4 regions of the Klebsiella oxytoca genome follow, and region 4 is predicted to be linked to each of the others. Evidence: predicted binding sites of a transcription regulator. Region 4 holds the regulator's gene; each other region holds the start of a gene.
What was found. Region 4 encodes PurR, which represses purine synthesis genes. Its sites were predicted from a motif close to CANGCAAACGTTTGCNTG; they were not measured.
Positions count from the first base shown of each region.

Region 1: a site for PurR is predicted at 2,723-2,740, ahead of purH (bifunctional phosphoribosylaminoimidazolecarboxamide formyltransferase/IMP cyclohydrolase). Genes of this name have one in related genera too.
Region 2: a site for PurR is predicted at 2,191-2,208, ahead of GJ746_RS09175 (amino acid aminotransferase). Genes of this name have one in related genera too.
Region 3: a site for PurR is predicted at 2,253-2,270, ahead of purT (formate-dependent phosphoribosylglycinamide formyltransferase). Genes of this name have one in related genera too.

Region 1 covers NZ_CP046115.1:299,032-303,386, forward strand. Annotated here, with positions in the region: gene purD (phosphoribosylamine--glycine ligase) at 1-1,008, opposite strand, end outside; gene purH (bifunctional phosphoribosylaminoimidazolecarboxamide formyltransferase/IMP cyclohydrolase) at 1,024-2,613, opposite strand; rRNA gene GJ746_RS01430 (16S ribosomal RNA) at 3,244-4,355, shown strand, end outside.
Region 2 covers NZ_CP046115.1:1,991,979-1,996,333, forward strand. Annotated here, with positions in the region: gene GJ746_RS09165 (YcbK family protein) at 1-215, shown strand, start outside; gene GJ746_RS09170 (MBL fold metallo-hydrolase) at 229-876, shown strand; gene GJ746_RS09175 (amino acid aminotransferase) at 937-2,127, opposite strand; gene GJ746_RS09180 (porin) at 2,315-3,394, opposite strand; gene asnS (asparagine--tRNA ligase) at 3,986-4,355, opposite strand, start outside.
Region 3 covers NZ_CP046115.1:3,397,043-3,401,397, reverse strand. Annotated here, with positions in the region: gene edd (phosphogluconate dehydratase) at 1-308, shown strand, start outside; gene GJ746_RS15840 (bifunctional 4-hydroxy-2-oxoglutarate aldolase/2-dehydro-3-deoxy-phosphogluconate aldolase) at 346-987, shown strand; gene purT (formate-dependent phosphoribosylglycinamide formyltransferase) at 1,035-2,213, opposite strand; gene GJ746_RS15830 (YebG family protein) at 2,349-2,708, shown strand; gene GJ746_RS15825 (tellurite resistance TerB family protein) at 2,852-3,532, shown strand; gene ptrB (oligopeptidase B) at 3,760-4,355, shown strand, end outside.
Region 4 covers NZ_CP046115.1:3,056,670-3,061,024, forward strand. Annotated here, with positions in the region: gene GJ746_RS14220 (MFS transporter) at 1-1,105, opposite strand, end outside; gene GJ746_RS14225 (YnhF family membrane protein) at 1,271-1,360, opposite strand; gene purR (HTH-type transcriptional repressor PurR) at 1,657-2,682, shown strand; gene punR (DNA-binding transcriptional activator PunR) at 2,701-3,612, opposite strand; gene punC (purine nucleoside transporter PunC) at 3,725-4,355, shown strand, end outside.

The DNA of each region.
Region 1 (4,355 bases), 2.6 Mb from region 4:
GATCACGACGCCCAGCGAGGCGCGCTCGTCCCATTCGGAAGTTTTCTCGTCCAGCTTACCGTCGCAGGCGGCGAGGCACAGATCCACCAGATCCGATTTCATGCGCAGCATGATCGGCTGGGTTTCCGGATCGCCAAAGCGACAGTTGAACTCAATAACCTTCGGATTGCCCTGTTTGTCGATCATCAGGCCCGCATAGAGGAAACCGGTGTAGGTGTTTCCTTCCGCTGCCATACCTTTTACGGTTGGCCAGATAATGCGTTCCATGGTGCGCTGATGAACTTCATCGGTTACCACCGGTGCCGGTGAGTAAGCGCCCATACCGCCAGTGTTAGGCCCGGTATCGCCGTTACCCACGCGTTTGTGATCCTGGCTGGTGGCCATCGGCAGCACGTGCTCGCCGTCGACCATCACGATAAAGCTTGCTTCTTCGCCGTCGAGAAACTCTTCAATGACGATGCGGTGTCCGGCGTCGCCAAAGGCGTTACCTGCCAGCATGTCGTGAACGGCGGCTTCCGCTTCTTCCAGCGTCATGGCGACAATCACGCCCTTGCCGGCGGCCAGGCCGTCGGCCTTGATAACGATGGGCGCGCCTTTCTCACGCAGGTACGCCAGCGCGGGCTCGACTTCGGTGAAGTTCTGGTATTCCGCCGTCGGAATGTTATGGCGGGCAAGAAAATCTTTAGTAAAGGCTTTGGAACCTTCCAGCTGCGCGGCGCCTTCGGTTGGACCGAAGATTTTCAGCCCGGCGGCGCGGAATGCATCCACCACGCCAATCACCAGCGGCGCTTCCGGGCCAACGATAGTCAGATCAATCTTCTCATTCTGAGCAAAAGCCAGCAGAGCAGGGATATCGGTGACGCCAATAGCCACATTTTGCAGCGCCGGTTCCAGCGCGGTGCCCGCGTTACCCGGGGCGACAAAAACGGTATCGACTTTTGGCGACTGCGCCGCTTTCCAGGCCAGGGCGTGCTCGCGGCCGCCGTTGCCAATAACTAATACTTTCATCGTCTGCTCCGTGAATTAATGGCGGAAGTGGCGCATGTCGGTGAAGATCATCGCGATACCGTGTTCATCGGCGGCGGCAATCACCTCTTCGTCGCGGATAGAACCGCCTGGCTGAATGACGCAGCTCACGCCAACGGCAGCGGCGGCATCAATACCGTCGCGGAACGGGAAGAAGGCGTCGGAGGCCATCGCCGAACCTTTCACTTCTAGTCCCTCATCACCGGCTTTAATCCCGGCGATTTTGGCTGAATAAACGCGGCTCATCTGGCCTGCGCCTATCCCAATGGTCATGTTCTCTTTGGCATAAACAATGGCGTTAGATTTTACGAATTTCGCCACTTTCCAGCAGAACAGCGCATCGCGCAGCTCCTGCTCGGTCGGCTGGCGTTTGGAAACCACGCGCAGTTCGCCTTCCGTGACCATACCCAGATCGCGATCCTGAACCAGCAGGCCGCCGTTAACGCGCTTGAAGTCCAGACCCGGCACGCGCTGAGTCCATTGTCCGCAGGTCAGGACGCGAACGTTTTGCTTAGCGGCAGTGATGTTCAGCGCTTCTTGTGTGGCAGACGGTGCGATGATCACTTCAACAAACTGACGGGAGATGATGGCCTGCGCGGTTTCGGCATCCAGTTCGCGGTTAAACGCGATGATGCCGCCAAACGCGGAGGTCGGGTCGGTTTTATATGCGCGATCGTAGGCATCAAGAATAGAAGTGCTTACCGCCACGCCGCACGGGTTAGCATGCTTCACGATAACGCAGGCCGGTTCGCTGAACTCTTTCACACACTCAAGCGCCGCGTCGGTATCGGCGATGTTGTTATAGGAGAGGGCTTTGCCCTGAACCTGCTGTGCGGTCGCTACAGAAGCTTCTTTAACCTCTTCTTCTATATAGAAGGCGGCCTGCTGGTGGCTGTTTTCGCCGTAGCGCATATCCTGCTTCTTAATGAAGTTCAGGTTCAGGGTACGCGGGAAACGGCCAGCGGCTTCTTTACTCTCGCCGTGATAGGCCGGCACCATGCTGCCAAAGTAGTTGGCAATCATGCTGTCATAGGCGGCGGTATGTTCGAATGCTTTAATGGCGAGATCGAAACGAGTATCCAGCGTCAGGGAGCCTTCGTTGGCATCCATCTCCTGGATAATGGCCTCGTAGTCGCTGCTCTTCACCACGATAGCGACGTCTTTATGGTTTTTTGCCGCAGAGCGCACCATGGTCGGGCCGCCGATATCAATGTTTTCTACCGCGTCTTCCAGAGAACAACCCTCGCGAGCAACGGTTTGAGCAAACGGATACAGGTTAACAACCACCATATCAATAGGCGCGATCCCGTGTTGCTCCATAATGCCGTCATCCTGGCCGCGACGGCCAAGAATACCGCCGTGGACCTTCGGATGCAGGGTTTTCACGCGTCCATCCATCATTTCCGGGAAACCGGTGTAGTCAGAGACTTCGGTCACCGGCAGGCCTTTATCTGCCAGCAGGCGAGCGGTGCCGCCGGTGGACAGCAGCTCGACACCACGAGCGGAAAGCGCCTGCGCGAATTCGACGATACCGGCCTTGTCAGAAACACTGAGCAGAGCGCGGCGGACTGGACGACGTTGTTGCATGGTATTAAATCCCCAGGATTTGAACATTACAGAGAGCGTTAGGTGAGTTTTTGTCTAAAAACTCACCTAACGCACCCAACCGGGCATCCTTGTTATAGCGCGGCATTGTAACGAAAACGTTTGCGCAACGCTCGCGAATTTTTATCTTTCTCTTTTTAGCCCCGAATGACGACTTATGATAGAGAGGCGAAATGGCCTTTCTTAGGGGGGCATCGTCCGCTATCTGTGGATAATTCTGTGTGTAACAGGGTATAAAGTGGGGTTTTGCTGGGGAATGCAGCAGTCAGTCATTTTTCTGCAATTTAACTATTGCGGATGCCCGGGAACTCCCTATAATGCGCTCCCACTGACCCGGCAGATGTGAATCACTTCACACAAACAGCCGGTCGGTTGAAGAGAAAAAATCCTGACATTCAGGGTTGACTCTGAAAGAGGAAAGCGTAATATACGCCACCTCGCAACGGTGAGCGAAAGCCGCGTTGCACTGCTCTTTAACAATTTATCAGACAATCTGTGTGGGCACTCAAAGTGACATGGATTCTTAACGTCTTCGGACGAAAAATGAATACCAAGTCTCAAAGAGTGAACACGTAATTCATTACGAAGTTTAATTCTGTGAGCATCAAACTTAAATTGAAGAGTTTGATCATGGCTCAGATTGAACGCTGGCGGCAGGCCTAACACATGCAAGTCGAACGGTAGCACAGAGAGCTTGCTCTCGGGTGACGAGTGGCGGACGGGTGAGTAATGTCTGGGAAACTGCCTGATGGAGGGGGATAACTACTGGAAACGGTAGCTAATACCGCATAACGTCGCAAGACCAAAGAGGGGGACCTTCGGGCCTCTTGCCATCAGATGTGCCCAGATGGGATTAGCTAGTAGGTGAGGTAACGGCTCACCTAGGCGACGATCCCTAGCTGGTCTGAGAGGATGACCAGCCACACTGGAACTGAGACACGGTCCAGACTCCTACGGGAGGCAGCAGTGGGGAATATTGCACAATGGGCGCAAGCCTGATGCAGCCATGCCGCGTGTATGAAGAAGGCCTTCGGGTTGTAAAGTACTTTCAGCGGGGAGGAAGGTGTTGTGGTTAATAACCGCAGCAATTGACGTTACCCGCAGAAGAAGCACCGGCTAACTCCGTGCCAGCAGCCGCGGTAATACGGAGGGTGCAAGCGTTAATCGGAATTACTGGGCGTAAAGCGCACGCAGGCGGTCTGTCAAGTCGGATGTGAAATCCCCGGGCTCAACCTGGGAACTGCATTCGAAACTGGCAGGCTGGAGTCTTGTAGAGGGGGGTAGAATTCCAGGTGTAGCGGTGAAATGCGTAGAGATCTGGAGGAATACCGGTGGCGAAGGCGGCCCCCTGGACAAAGACTGACGCTCAGGTGCGAAAGCGTGGGGAGCAAACAGGATTAGATACCCTGGTAGTCCACGCTGTAAACGATGTCGACTTGGAGGTTGTTCCCTTGAGGAGTGGCTTCCGGAGCTAACGCGTTAAGTCGACCGCCTGGGGAGTACGGCCGCAAGGTTAAAACTCAAATGAATTGACGGGGGCCCGCACAAGCGGTGGAGCATGTGGTTTAATTCGATGCAACGCGAAGAACCTTACCTGGTCTTGACATCCACAGAAGTTTTCAGAGATGAGAACGTGCCTTCGGGAACTGTGAGACAGGTGCTGCATGGCTGTCGTCAGCTCGTGTTGTGAAATGTTGGGTTAAGTCCCGCAACGAGCGCAACCC
Region 2 (4,355 bases), 1.1 Mb from region 4:
GTTCTGTCGATACCAATAATGAGCTGCGCGCACGGAGCCGGGGGGTGGCGAAGCAAAGCTACCACACCAAAGGGCAGGCTATGGATTTCCATATCGAAGGCATTTCGTTAAGCAATATTCGCAAAGCGGCGTTATCTATGCGCACAGGTGGTGTAGGATACTACCCACGTAGCAACTTTGTGCATATTGATACCGGGCCTGTAAGGCACTGGTAACGAAAGGAGCCTCATGAACTATCGTATTATTCCGGTTACCGCGTTCGCGCAGAACTGTTCTTTAATCTGGTGTGAACAAACCAAACTGGCGGCACTGGTCGATCCCGGCGGCGACGCTGAGCGAATCAAACAGGAAGTCACGGCGGCAGGCGTTAGCCTGATGCAGATTCTGCTCACTCACGGCCATCTCGATCACGTTGGCGCGGCGGCGGAACTGGCACAACATTATGGCGTGCCGATTATTGGTCCGGAAAAAGAAGATGAGTTCTGGCTGGAGGGGCTACCTGCGCAGAGCCGGATGTTTGGTCTGGAAAATTGCCAGCCGCTGCAGCCGGATCGCTGGCTAAACGACGGTGATGCGGTCAGCGTGGGGAATGTTTCCCTGCAGGTACTGCACTGTCCTGGGCATACCCCAGGACACGTGGTTTTCTTCGATGAGGCTTCCCGACTGCTGATTTCCGGCGATGTGATTTTTAAAGGCGGCGTAGGGCGCAGTGATTTTCCACGCGGCGATCACAACCAGCTGATCGAGGCGATTAAAAGCAAACTGCTGCCGTTAGGGGATGACGTGTCGTTTATTCCGGGACATGGGCCTATGTCAACTCTTGGATATGAGCGTCTGCACAACCCTTTCCTGCAGGATGAAATGCCGGTGTGGTAATACCCGGATGATGGGTGTAAAAAAGGCCGCAGCTGCGGCCTTTTGTTTTTGAAGCGGAGCTTACAGGACGGCAACAATCGCTTCGCACAGCGGCGCCATGTTGTCCGGCGTCATACCGGCGACGTTAATACGTCCGGAAGCCACCGCGTACACCGCAAACTCTTCGCGCAGACGTAGTACCTGCTCTTTGGTCAGACCGCTGAACGAGAACATCCCGTTTTGCTGAATGATGAAAGAGAAATCGCGGCTGGCGCCTTTTTCCTGCAGGGTATTAACGAACAGCAGACGCATACGCTGAATGCGTTGACGCATGTCGGTCAGTTCCTGTTCCCAGATGGCGCGCAGCGAGTCATTGCTGAGAATAGTCGCCACTACCGACGCACCGTGAGCCGGTGGGTTAGAGTAGTTAGCGCGGATCACGGACTTCATCTGGCTGAAAGCGCGGTCTACCGTTTCCTGGTCCGCAGCAACCAGCGTACAGGCGCCTACGCGCTCGTTGTACAGGCCGAAGTTCTTTGAGTATGAGCTGGCGATCAGCAGCTCTTTATGCAGCGCGGCGAAAGCGCGCAGGCCTTCAGCATCTTCTTCCAGACCGCGGGCGAAGCCCTGATAAGCAAAGTCAAACAGCGGCAGCCAGCCTTTGTCTACGGAGAGCTGCGCCAGCTGTTGCCACTGCTCAAGCGTTGGATCGATACCGGTAGGGTTGTGGCAGCAGCCGTGGAACAGAACCACGTCACCTGCCTGTGCTTCGTTCAGGCTGGCCAGCAGTCCGTCGAAGTCGAGTTTGTGGTTTGCTGCGTCGTAGTAGGTGTATTCGCGAACTTCCAGCCCGGCTGAATTGAACACGCTTTTATGGTTTGGCCAGCTTGGATTGCTTACCCAAATACGTTTAGCATCGGTGTTTTTGGCAAGAAAATCAGCTGCAACGCGGAGACCGCCGGTACCACCCGGAGTCTGTGCGGTACGGGCGCGTTTGTCATTGATAATTGCGCTTCCTTTCCCAAACAGAAGCTCCTGAGTGCAGCGGCCAAACTCAGGAATACCATCAATGCTCAGATAATTTTTGGTGGTTTCGTTTTCCAGCAGAAACTGCTCTGCTTTTTTCACGCTAGTCAGGACCGGTGTTTTACCCGTTTCATCTTTATAAACACCAATTCCAAGATTAATTTTTGTTGGGCGGTCATCGGCACGAAATAGATCGGCCAGGCCCAGAATTGGGTCGGCAGGGGCGGCGGTAATGTTCTCAAACATGACGAGGTTCCATTGTGATTACTGAAGGGAAATCCGCTATCAGGTTAACGGGAGTTATGTTAATTGCCAACCGTTTGCGACAAAAAGCGAGAAGGTTTTTAAAAGTTACGATTTTCTTCTCAGGAATGCAGAAAAGCAGGACCGAAGTCCTGCTTTTTAGGCATATCACGAAGGGGTGTACTGCAGATTAGAACTGGTAAACGATACCCACTGCGGCCTGATCGTCAGTAGCGACTTTAGCAGCTTCGGTGTAGTCGTTGTCGCTCAGCTGGTTGAATTTATACGCAGCGTAAACGTTCATGTTTTTGTTGAAGTAGTACCAGGTACCCACTTCGATGTATTTAACCAGGTCAGCATCGCCGCCGGAGAAGCCAGGGCGAGAACGCAGGTCTTTACCTTTAGTCTGTACGTAGCCGATGGACGGACGCAGGCCGAAGTCGAACTGATACTGAACAACGGCTTCGAAGTTCTGAGTTTTACCCGCGAAGTAGTTGCCTTCGTTTTCCGGAGTCATGTTGTAAGTCTGAGAGTACATGACCGCAGCGTAGATGTTGTTCGCGTCATACTTAGCGGAGGTTGCCCATGCTTCAGCTTTATTACCGTTTTTGTCAGCTTTCTGATCGCCGGTACGGCTGGAGTTAGCGTAGCCTGCTGACAGCGCAACGCCGTTGTCAAACGCGTAGGTTGCTGCGGTGCTGAAACCGTCGCCGTTTTGTTTCTTAACGTCGCGGTCTTTGTTTTTACCCTGGTACTGCAGCGCGAAGCTCAGACCGTCAACCAGACCGAAGAAGTCAGAGTTACGATAGGTTGCTACGCCGTTGGTACGTGCGGTCATGAAGTTGTCGGTGTAGCTCCAGCCGTCGCCACCCCATTCAACCAGCATATCGGTTGCCGCTTCTACATCGTAGATGGCGCCATAGTTACGACCGTAGTCGAATGAACCGTATTCACCCGCTTTTAAGCCTGCAAAAGCCAGACGAGTTTTAGTAGTCTGTTTACCTTCAACATTGGACGCATCCATGTTGTATTCCCACTGGCCGTAACCGATCAGCTGTTCGTTGATCTGCGTTTCGCCTTTCAGGCCGATACGAGCGTAAGTGGTATCATCGCTGCTGGTGTCGCCGTTGGTGGTCCAAACGTGCTCGCCAACCATTTTTCCGTAAAAATCCAGTTTGTTGCCGTTTTTGTTATAGATTTCTGCAGCGTTTGCTGCACCGGCTACCAGCAGGGCAGGAATTACCGCTGCCAGAATTTTGCGCTTCATCATTATTTATTACCCTCATTTATATTTTTTTATGAACACTTGCCACTGCCGCCAATAAGTTTCGTCAATAAAAGTTTACGGAACTATTGATGATAGTTTGGTGTCTGGAGGCATCTTTCCATTCAGAACAACGTTTCGCTAGCCTGAAAATGCTACCAATATCGCATATGAGTAACAAAAGGAAATTCTATGTAACTAAATGTGTATTTTGGGGGACTTTGTGAACTCTATCAACATTCCGGCCTTGTTCGTTGACAAAATCGCCTGTCTTTATATATCTATATGAATTAATTATGATTAATTTAGATAAGAGAGGGTTTGTGCATTTTGCATCAGCATTTTGATTTATTTTTGTTCAAAGTTTGTCGTTGCAAGTTGTGCTGTTGGTGGTTAAAAAACGAGCAATATAATCAGCGTGTTTGCCGATTTATGAGCATAAAGTGCGTTTTTTACCTGCAGGCAGGATCGAAATAGTGCGTAACATATTTATGAATACCGCAGGTTGATGTTTAAATTTCCTGATATTCATTAACGTAAATTGACATAAAAAAAGGCCAGCTTGCGCTGGCCCTCAGTAGAATTTGCCTGAAAAAATCAGAATGTCGCGTTACGAGGCGTTCTCGGGAACGGAATAACATCACGAACGTTTTGCACGCCGGTCACGTAAGCAATCAGACGCTCGAAGCCCAGACCGAAGCCGGAATGCGGCACGGTGCCGTAACGGCGCAGATCGCGATACCACCAGTAGTCTTCTTTATTAAGGCCCATTTCCGCCATACGCGCGTCAAGCACGTCCAGGCGTTCTTCACGCTGGGAACCACCGATAATTTCACCGATGCCCGGCGCCAGAACGTCCATCGCCGCAACGGTTTTACCGTCTTCGTTAAGGCGCATATAGAACGCTTTAATGTCTTTCGGGTAGTTTTTCACTACTACCGGAGCTTTAAAGTGCTCTTCCGCCAGA
Region 3 (4,355 bases), 340 kb from region 4:
TCAAAATTGCGCTGGTGACCGATGGCCGACTCTCCGGTGCATCAGGCAAAGTTCCTTCAGCAATCCACGTGACGCCTGAAGCGTACGATGGTGGCCTGCTGGCAAAGGTACGCGATGGCGATATCATCCGCGTCAACGGCCAGACGGGCGAGCTAACGCTGCTGGTGGATGACGCAGAGCTGGCCGCGCGTCAGCCGCATATTCCTGACCTGAGCGGTTCGCGTGTTGGAACCGGCCGGGAAATGTTCGGTGCGCTGCGTGAGAAGCTCTCCGGAGCAGAACAGGGCGCAACCTGCATCAATTTTTAAGACGATTCGATTTGTAGATCTGGCGAGAGAAAATCTGATGAAAAACTGGAAAACAACTGCAGAAGCAATCCTCACCTCCGGCCCGGTTGTACCGGTAATCGTGGTGAAAAAGCTGGAACACGCTGTGCCAATGGCGAAAGCGCTGGTTGCGGGCGGCGTACGCGTGCTGGAAGTGACTCTGCGTACCGAGTGCGCGATGGACGCTATCCGCGCTATCGCGAAAGAGGTCCCGGAAGCGATTGTCGGCGCCGGTACCGTCACTAACGTTGAACAGCTGAAAGAAGTGACCGAAGCGGGCGCGCAGTTTGCTATCAGCCCGGGCCTGACCGAGTCCCTGCTGAAAGCAGCGACCGGCGAAGGCACCATTCCGCTGATCCCCGGGATCTGCACCGTATCCGAGCTGATGCTGGGTATGCAGTATGGTCTGAAGGAGTTTAAATTCTTCCCGGCGGAAGCTAACGGCGGCGTAAAAGCGCTGCAGGCGATTGCTGGCCCGTTCGGCCACATCCGTTTCTGCCCGACTGGCGGTATCTCTCCGGCTAACTACCGTGATTACCTGGCGCTGAACAGCGTGCTGTGCATCGGCGGCTCCTGGCTGGTTCCGGCAGATGCGCTGGAAGCCGGTGATTACGACCGTATCACTAAACTGGCTCGTGAAGCGGTAGAAGGCGCGAAATAATCTTCGCGCGTATTCAGAGGCCCGGTCCATTGCGACCGGGCTTTTTTTTATCCCGCAACAATAATTGCTGAAGCTGCGGCTTTGGCGCGCGCTACCGCCTCTTCGACGCTATCGGCAATCGCCAGCGTGACGCCCAGCCGACGTGAACCATCAATTTCTGGTTTGCCAAACAGACGCAGCTGCAGGCCTGCGCCGACCGCTGCCTGGATATTGCTGAAGGTGACGTTCTGGCTGGTTAACTGCGGCAGGAGTGCCGCCGAGGCTGCAGGGCCGTACTGGCGAATCGCGCCAATCGGCAGTCCGAGGAAGGCGCGAACGTGCAGAGCGAACTCCGATAAATCCTGTGAAATCAGCGTGACCATACCGGTGTCGTGCGGACGCGGCGAGACTTCGCTAAAAATCACGTCATCGCCGCAGACGAACAGCTCGACGCCAAACAGGCCGTAGCCGCCCAGAGCCAGCACCACCTTACGGGCGATTTCCTGCGCGCGCTCCAGCGCCAGCGCGCTCATCTGCTGCGGCTGCCAGGACTCGCGATAGTCGCCATCTTCCTGACGGTGACCGACCGGCGCGCAGAAGTGTACGCCGTCAATGGCGCTGACGGTGAGAAGGGTGATTTCGAAATCAAAATTCACCACGCCTTCAACGATCACGCGACCGGCTCCGGCGCGGCCGCCTTGCTGAGCATACTGCCATGCTTCAGCCAGCTGCTCGCTGGAACGAATAAAGCTCTGACCTTTACCCGATGAGCTCATTACCGGCTTAACAATACACGGATAACCAATCCCAGCGACGGCTTCACGAAATGCGTCTTCACCGTCGGCAAAACGGTAGGCTGAGGTCGGCAGCTGCAGATCTTCCGCGGCCAGGCGGCGGATCCCTTCACGATTCATGGTCAGCTTTGCGGCACGCGCGGTGGGGACGACTTTTTGCCCGGCTTGCTCCAGGGCCACCAGAGTATCGGTAGCGATGGCCTCAATCTCCGGTACGATAAAATCCGGCTTTTCCTGCTCAATCAGCGCCTGTAAAGTTTCGCCATGCAGCATATTGATAACGTGTGAGCGGTGGGCTACCTGCATGGCCGGAGCATCAGGGTAACGATCGACGGCGATGGTCTCAATTCCAAGGCGCTGGCATTCGATGGCGACTTCTTTACCCAGTTCGCCGGAACCTAACAGCATTACCTTTGTTGCCGCTGGACGCAGCGCCGTACCTAATACACTCATGACTCTCTTCCACAGTAGAAAAATATGCGGCGCATTATAAACGAAAACGTTTGCGTATGTCTTTATGTGCGTAATTTGAGTTCGGCAGGAAAATTTGATATACTGTATAAAAATACAGTATCGAGAGGCTGCATCATGGCGGTTGAAATTAAATATGTAGTGATTCGTGAAGGTGAGGAAAAAATGTCTTTTGCCAGCAAAAAAGAGGCCGATGCTTATGACAAAATGCTCGATCTGGCGGAAGTACTCAACGACTGGCTGGTGGAATGTCCACTGACTCTCGACGAAGAGCAGCGCGACAGCATGGCGATGTGGCTCGCCGAACGCAAAGATACCCTCAACCATATTCTGCGTTCCGGTAAATTGCCGGAAGCTGAGGGTAGCGCCGATGAGCCCTCCGCCCCGGCAGAAGCAGGGCATAGTGCCGACGATGTCGTTGAGTCTGACGCTGAATCTCTGGCTCCGGCAAAGCCGCGCAAAGCGAAAGCCGCCTGACTTTCCCTCCTGCCGTCGGATGGCTGGCGGCAGCCTTGCGTGTCTCCTCGCGCTAAATTTGCGCATCTTTAGCTGGCGAAAACATTTCCTGACGTCGCGTCGTTTAGGCTGGCTATATCGCTTATCGCGCAACGAGGAAATGTATGGCTAACTGGCTTAATCAACTTCAGTCTCTGCTGAGCCAGCAGGGGCGCTCTTCTTCATCTGACGATCAATCAAGCGGCAAAAACTTACTGCTACCGGGCGCGCTCGGTGGGCTGGCAGGACTACTGGTTGCCAGCAAATCTTCGCGCAAGCTGTTAGCTAAATACGGCACCGGCGCGCTGCTGGTAGGCGGCGGTGCGGTTGCAGGCAGCGTGTTGTGGAATAAGTATCAGCAGAAAATGCGCGCCAGCGCGCAGCAGACGCCGGTGCAACCTGCTCCAGCGCCGTCTCAATCTCCTGCGCCAGCCGAACTTGATGCCCGCAGCGAACGGTTGATAATGGCGCTGATTTTTGCCGCGAAAAGCGATGGTCATATCGACGACCGTGAGCGAGCAAATATTGAAGAGCAGCTGCGCGCGGCAAACATTGATGTACAGGGCCGGGTGTTAATCGACCAGGCGCTGGCGCAGCCGCTGGATCCCCAGAGCCTGGCGCAGGGGATCGGCAGCGAGCAAGAGGCGCTTGAAGTCTATTATCTCAGCTGTGCGGTCATTGATATCGACCACTTTATGGAGCGCAGCTACCTGAATGCCCTCGGTGAGGCGCTTAAGCTACCGTCGGAAGTGCGTGCGGAAATTGAACGAGATATTCAGGCGCAAAAACAGGCGATAGCGGTTTAAATCCGCCCGTTTCGCTTGCATCGCTGGCGACTTTTGCCACCCTTATATATTGTGTAGTCACGTTATCCTTCAGGCTGCTTAGAGGCAGCCTGAAATCTAAATATATGCCCTCAATCATTTGAGTTGCTGGCAGACGGCGCGTAAGGGCGTGCTGGATGAGCCGGGTAACCCTGCCGACACACCGGCAACTTGGAACTTGACGGGATAAGCCGCAGAAGAATAAGCAGATGCCACCAAAAGCTAAACGGATCCCCCATGCCATGACCTTACATGGCGATACCCGAATCGATAATTATTACTGGCTACGCGACGATCAACGTTCGCAGCCGGAAGTGCTTGATTATTTGCGTCAGGAAAATGAGTACGGCAAAAAAGTGATGTCTTCGCAGAACAGCCTGCAGGACAGGATATTGAAGGAAATTATCGACCGTATTCCGCAGCGCGAAGTGTCGGCCCCCTACAGCAAAAATGGCTATCGCTACCGGCAAGTCTACGAGCCGGGCTGCGAGTATGCGATTTATCAACGCCAGCCGGTGGTTAAAGAAGAGTGGGATGAATGGGAGGTGTTGCTTGATGGCAACCAGCGTGCGGCCGGCAGCGAGTTCTATACCCTCGGTGGATTAGGGGTTTCCCCCGACAACAGCTTGATGGCGGTGGCTGAAGACTATCTTTCCCGACGGCAATATAGCCTGCGCTTCTATTCCCTCCGCGGCGAAGAGGAGTTTGCCGAAGTGCTGGACAACGTCTCGCCTGATTTTGCCTGGAGTAACGATTCACAGACTCTATGGTATGTGCGTAAACACCCAACCACGCTGCTACCCTA
Region 4 (4,355 bases):
CCACGCCGGCAATTATCGCCCCCATCACCGGCACAAACGCATATCCCAGTCCTCCGGAAATTACCGCTCCTCCCGCTGCCGCGCCCAGCGCGTTCCCAAGATTGAAAGCGCCGATATTCACCGAAGATGAGAGCCCCGGCGCTTCATGAGCGACGCGCATCACGCGCATCTGCAAAGGCGGAACTACCGCAAAGGTCGCCGCGCCCCACACAACCATGCTGATGGCCGCGCCCGCCTGTGACTGAGCTAACAGCGGTATCGCCAGCATGATAACCATCAAAAGCAGAAGAAAGCCCTTCAGCGTGCCGGAAACGGAACGGTCGGCAAACTTGCCGCCAAGGTAGTTACCCAGCGAGAAGCCTACGCCAATCAGCACCAGCATCGCGGTAACAAACAGCGGCGAGGCATGAGTGATTGTATGCAGTACGGGGGAAATGTAGGTATACAGCGTGAACATCGCCCCTGCCCCCAGCACGGTCGTCAGCAGCGCCGACAGTACCTGCGGGCGCATCAGCACCGACAGCTCCTGTTTCACGTTCGGGCGCTCGCCGGCGCTGCCCTTCGGTAAAGAGAACCAAAGGCCGATCATTGCCACTACGCCCAGCCCCGCGGTTGCGAGAAACGACATGCGCCAGCCGATAGTTTCGCCAAGCCAGGTCGCTGCGGGAACGCCGCCGATATTAGCAATGGTCAGCCCCATAAACATCGTTGCCACGGCGCTGGCCTGCTTATGTTTTGGCACCACGCTTGCCGCAACCACCGATCCTAAGCCGAAGAATGCGCCGTGATTAAGGCTGGTAATGATACGCGACAGCAGTAGCGTGGTGTAATCAGGTGCGATTGAAGAGAGCACATTGCCGAGAGTAAAAATCGCCATCAAAAAGATCAGCGCATTTCTGCGGGCGCGGTGGGAGAGCAGCAGAGTCATCAGCGGCGCGCCAACCATGACACCGATTGCATAGGCGCTGATCAGCATTCCCGCGGCCGGAATTGAAACATCCACGCCTTTTGCGATAACCGGTAATAACCCCATCGGGGAGAACTCGGTCGTACCGATGCCAAAAGCACCGACCGCCAGCGCGAGCAGGGGAAAATTGATTTTCATGCAAGAACTCCATCAGGCCGCCTTTCGCGACGGCATCTCATCAGAAGTCAAAAGCATGACATCAATCACAGAAAAACAAAAGTAAACGAAATGGCAAAAGATTTTTGCGAAATTGATAATAATGCGCAATGAAAAAGGGAGAGCGACCTCTCCCTTATTGTGAAATTAGTGCAGTACGGCGACCAAACCTGAAGCGACAATCAAACCCAGAACAATAATCGTTGTTGTCAGCGAAAACTTTAAATCTGTATCCATCAATTTTTCCCCCTGATTATCCCCACATGAAAAGTGAGCTTGCTCATTTTTACACAGATTAGCGTAAAAATCTTCCTGGATTTAGGGTGATGCACATTTTTGCTCTTCCCCTTTGCCCCAAGATCGGACAAAATCCCACGCTAATTTGAAAGCGTATCGGCCATTGACCCCTTCCTGTCGTTCTGTGTCGTTTTCCCGACGTGATGCCATGAATAATTTTGGCGTCAGGGTGTGTACAGGCAAACGTTTACGTACCGATAAACAGACGTTCAGGTCAAGGTCTGGAGTGAGAAGTAATGGCAACTATTAAAGATGTAGCGAAACGCGCAAACGTTTCCACTACAACAGTGTCACATGTGATTAACAAAACCCGATTCGTTGCGGAAGAGACGCGCAATGCGGTATGGGCGGCAATCAAAGAGCTGCATTACTCCCCCAGCGCCGTCGCCCGCAGCCTGAAGGTGAATCACACCAAATCTATTGGCCTGCTGGCGACCAGCAGCGAAGCGGCCTATTTTGCTGAAATAATTGAATCCGTTGAGAAAAGCTGCTTTCAGAAGGGTTATACCCTGATTCTTGGCAATGCCTGGAACGATCCGGAGAAACAGCGCGCTTACCTTTCAATGATGGCGCAAAAACGCGTAGATGGCCTGCTGGTGATGTGTTCCGAGTACCCGGAATCGGTGTTAAGCATGCTGGAAGAGTATCGCCACATTCCGATGGTCGTCATGGACTGGGGCGAAGCGAAAGCCGACTTTACCGATGCGGTGATTGATAACGCCTTTGAAGGCGGCTATATCGCCGGTCGCTACCTTGTTGAGCGCGGACATCGCGAGATCGGCGCCATTCCTGGACCTCTGGAACGTAATACCGGCGCAGGTCGACTGGCCGGCTTTATGAAAGCGATGGAAGAAGCGCAGATTAAGATCCCGGAGCACTGGATTGTACAGGGTGATTTTGAACCGGAATCCGGCTACCGCGCCATGCAGCAAATTCTCAGCCAGCATCATCGCCCTACGGCAATTTTCTGCGGCGGGGATATCATGGCGATGGGCGCAATCTGCGCGGCGGATGAAATGGGTCTGCGCGTACCGCAGGATATTTCGCTGATCGGGTATGATAACGTGCGCAACGCCCGCTACTTCAGCCCGGCGCTGACCACTATCCATCAGCCTAAAGACTCTCTGGGCGAAGCGGCCTTCAATATGCTGCTGGACAGAATCGTCAATAAGCGTGAAGTTTCTCAGTCGATTGAGGTTCATCCGCGTCTGGTCGAGCGCCGTTCTGTGGCCGATGGTCCGTTTGTTGATTACCGCCGTTAGTCCTTCCCGCGGCGCCGGTTATTCCGGCGCCCGCAGCCACTCCCGATTTAACGTTTCGCTATCACCAAGATAATCCAGCAACCATAATAGAGCCGGAGAGGCATCGCTTTGCTGCCACGTCAGGCAGCACGCGGCATCCGGGAAAGGATTTTCCAGTTCCAGAGCCGTCCATTCGCCGCTATCAAGCCACGGACGCGCTAAATGCCCGGGCACCATTCCGATGCACAGTCCGGCGGAGAGGCAGGTCTCGGAGGCATCCCAGTCCGGCACAACCACCCTCTTCTGGTTATCCAACAGCCAGGTGGTTCGCTTCGGCAGCGAGCGTGAAGTATCCTCTCTCACCAACGACGGCCAGTTGCGCAACAGATCATCGCTCAGTGGCCCGGCCATTTTTGCCAGAGGATGGTGGCTCGCGACAACGCAGTCCCAGCTCAGCATCCCCATATCGCGAAAGGCATAGCGTCCACCGACCGGAATTGAGCGCGTCGCGCCGATGGCTAACTCCACGCGCCCGTCGGCCAACGCATCCCAGACGCCGTTAAACACCTCCTGAAAAACGATCAGTTCTACGTCATCAAAATGACGATAGAAATCAACGATCATCTGGCGCATACGCGTGGGCTTGACGATGTTATCCACCGCGATAGAGAGCTGCCCGCGCCAGCCGTTAGCTATCTGCTGGCACTGCTGGCGGGTGATCTGCATTTTTTTGATAACAGAGCGCCCCTCTTGTAAAAACCAGACCCCGGCAGGCGTTAATTCCACATCCCGGTGGCGACGTTCAAATAGCGGTACCGCCAGCCACTCCTCCAGCTGGCGTACGGTATAGCTGACCGCCGAGGGGACGCGGTGCAGCTCCTGCGCGGCGGCGCTAAAGCTGCCGTTGCGGGCGACAGCATCGACAACTTCAAGAGAGTATTCAGACCACATTTTCTGCCTGCAAAATTTTTGAATTCACCTGACAAATATTAGCGTTTCACAAGACGTTATGCACTCCCTACACTCTGCGCCATCGTACCTGCATCACTAAAAAGAGAAGATTATGCAACAACCTCGAAAAGGATTTTTAGTCTGGCTGGCCGGATTGAGCGTGCTGGGCTTTCTGGCAACCGATATGTATTTACCGGCATTCGCCGCCATGCAGCAGGATCTGAATACTTCCGCCGCCTCCATCAGCGCCAGCCTGAGCTTATTCCTTGCGGGCTTTGCGCTTGGGCAGCTTTTCTGGGGACCGCTCTCCGATCGTTATGGTCGTAAACCGGTGCTGTTGAGCGGCCTGGCCATATTCGCTATTGGCTGTCTGGGGATGCTATGGGTTCGCGATGCCACGCTGATGCTGGCGCTGCGTTTTATTCAGGCCCTGGGGGTTTGTGCCGCCGCGGTGACCTGGCAGGCGATGGTAACCGATTATTATCCTGCGCAAAAAACCAACCGAATTTTCGCCGCCATTATGCCGCTGGTAGGTTTATCCCCGGCGCTGGCGCCGCTGCTCGGCAGCTGGCTGCTGGTCCACTTCGAATGGCAGGCTATTTTTGCCGTTCTGTTCGCCATTACTCTGCTGCTGATGCTGCCCGCGCTGCGACTGAAACCGGCAAATAAGCCGATTGCTGACGTGCAGCAAAAGCTGACGTTCTTTACGCTGCTGCGTTCGCGCGAATATAGCGGTAACGTCC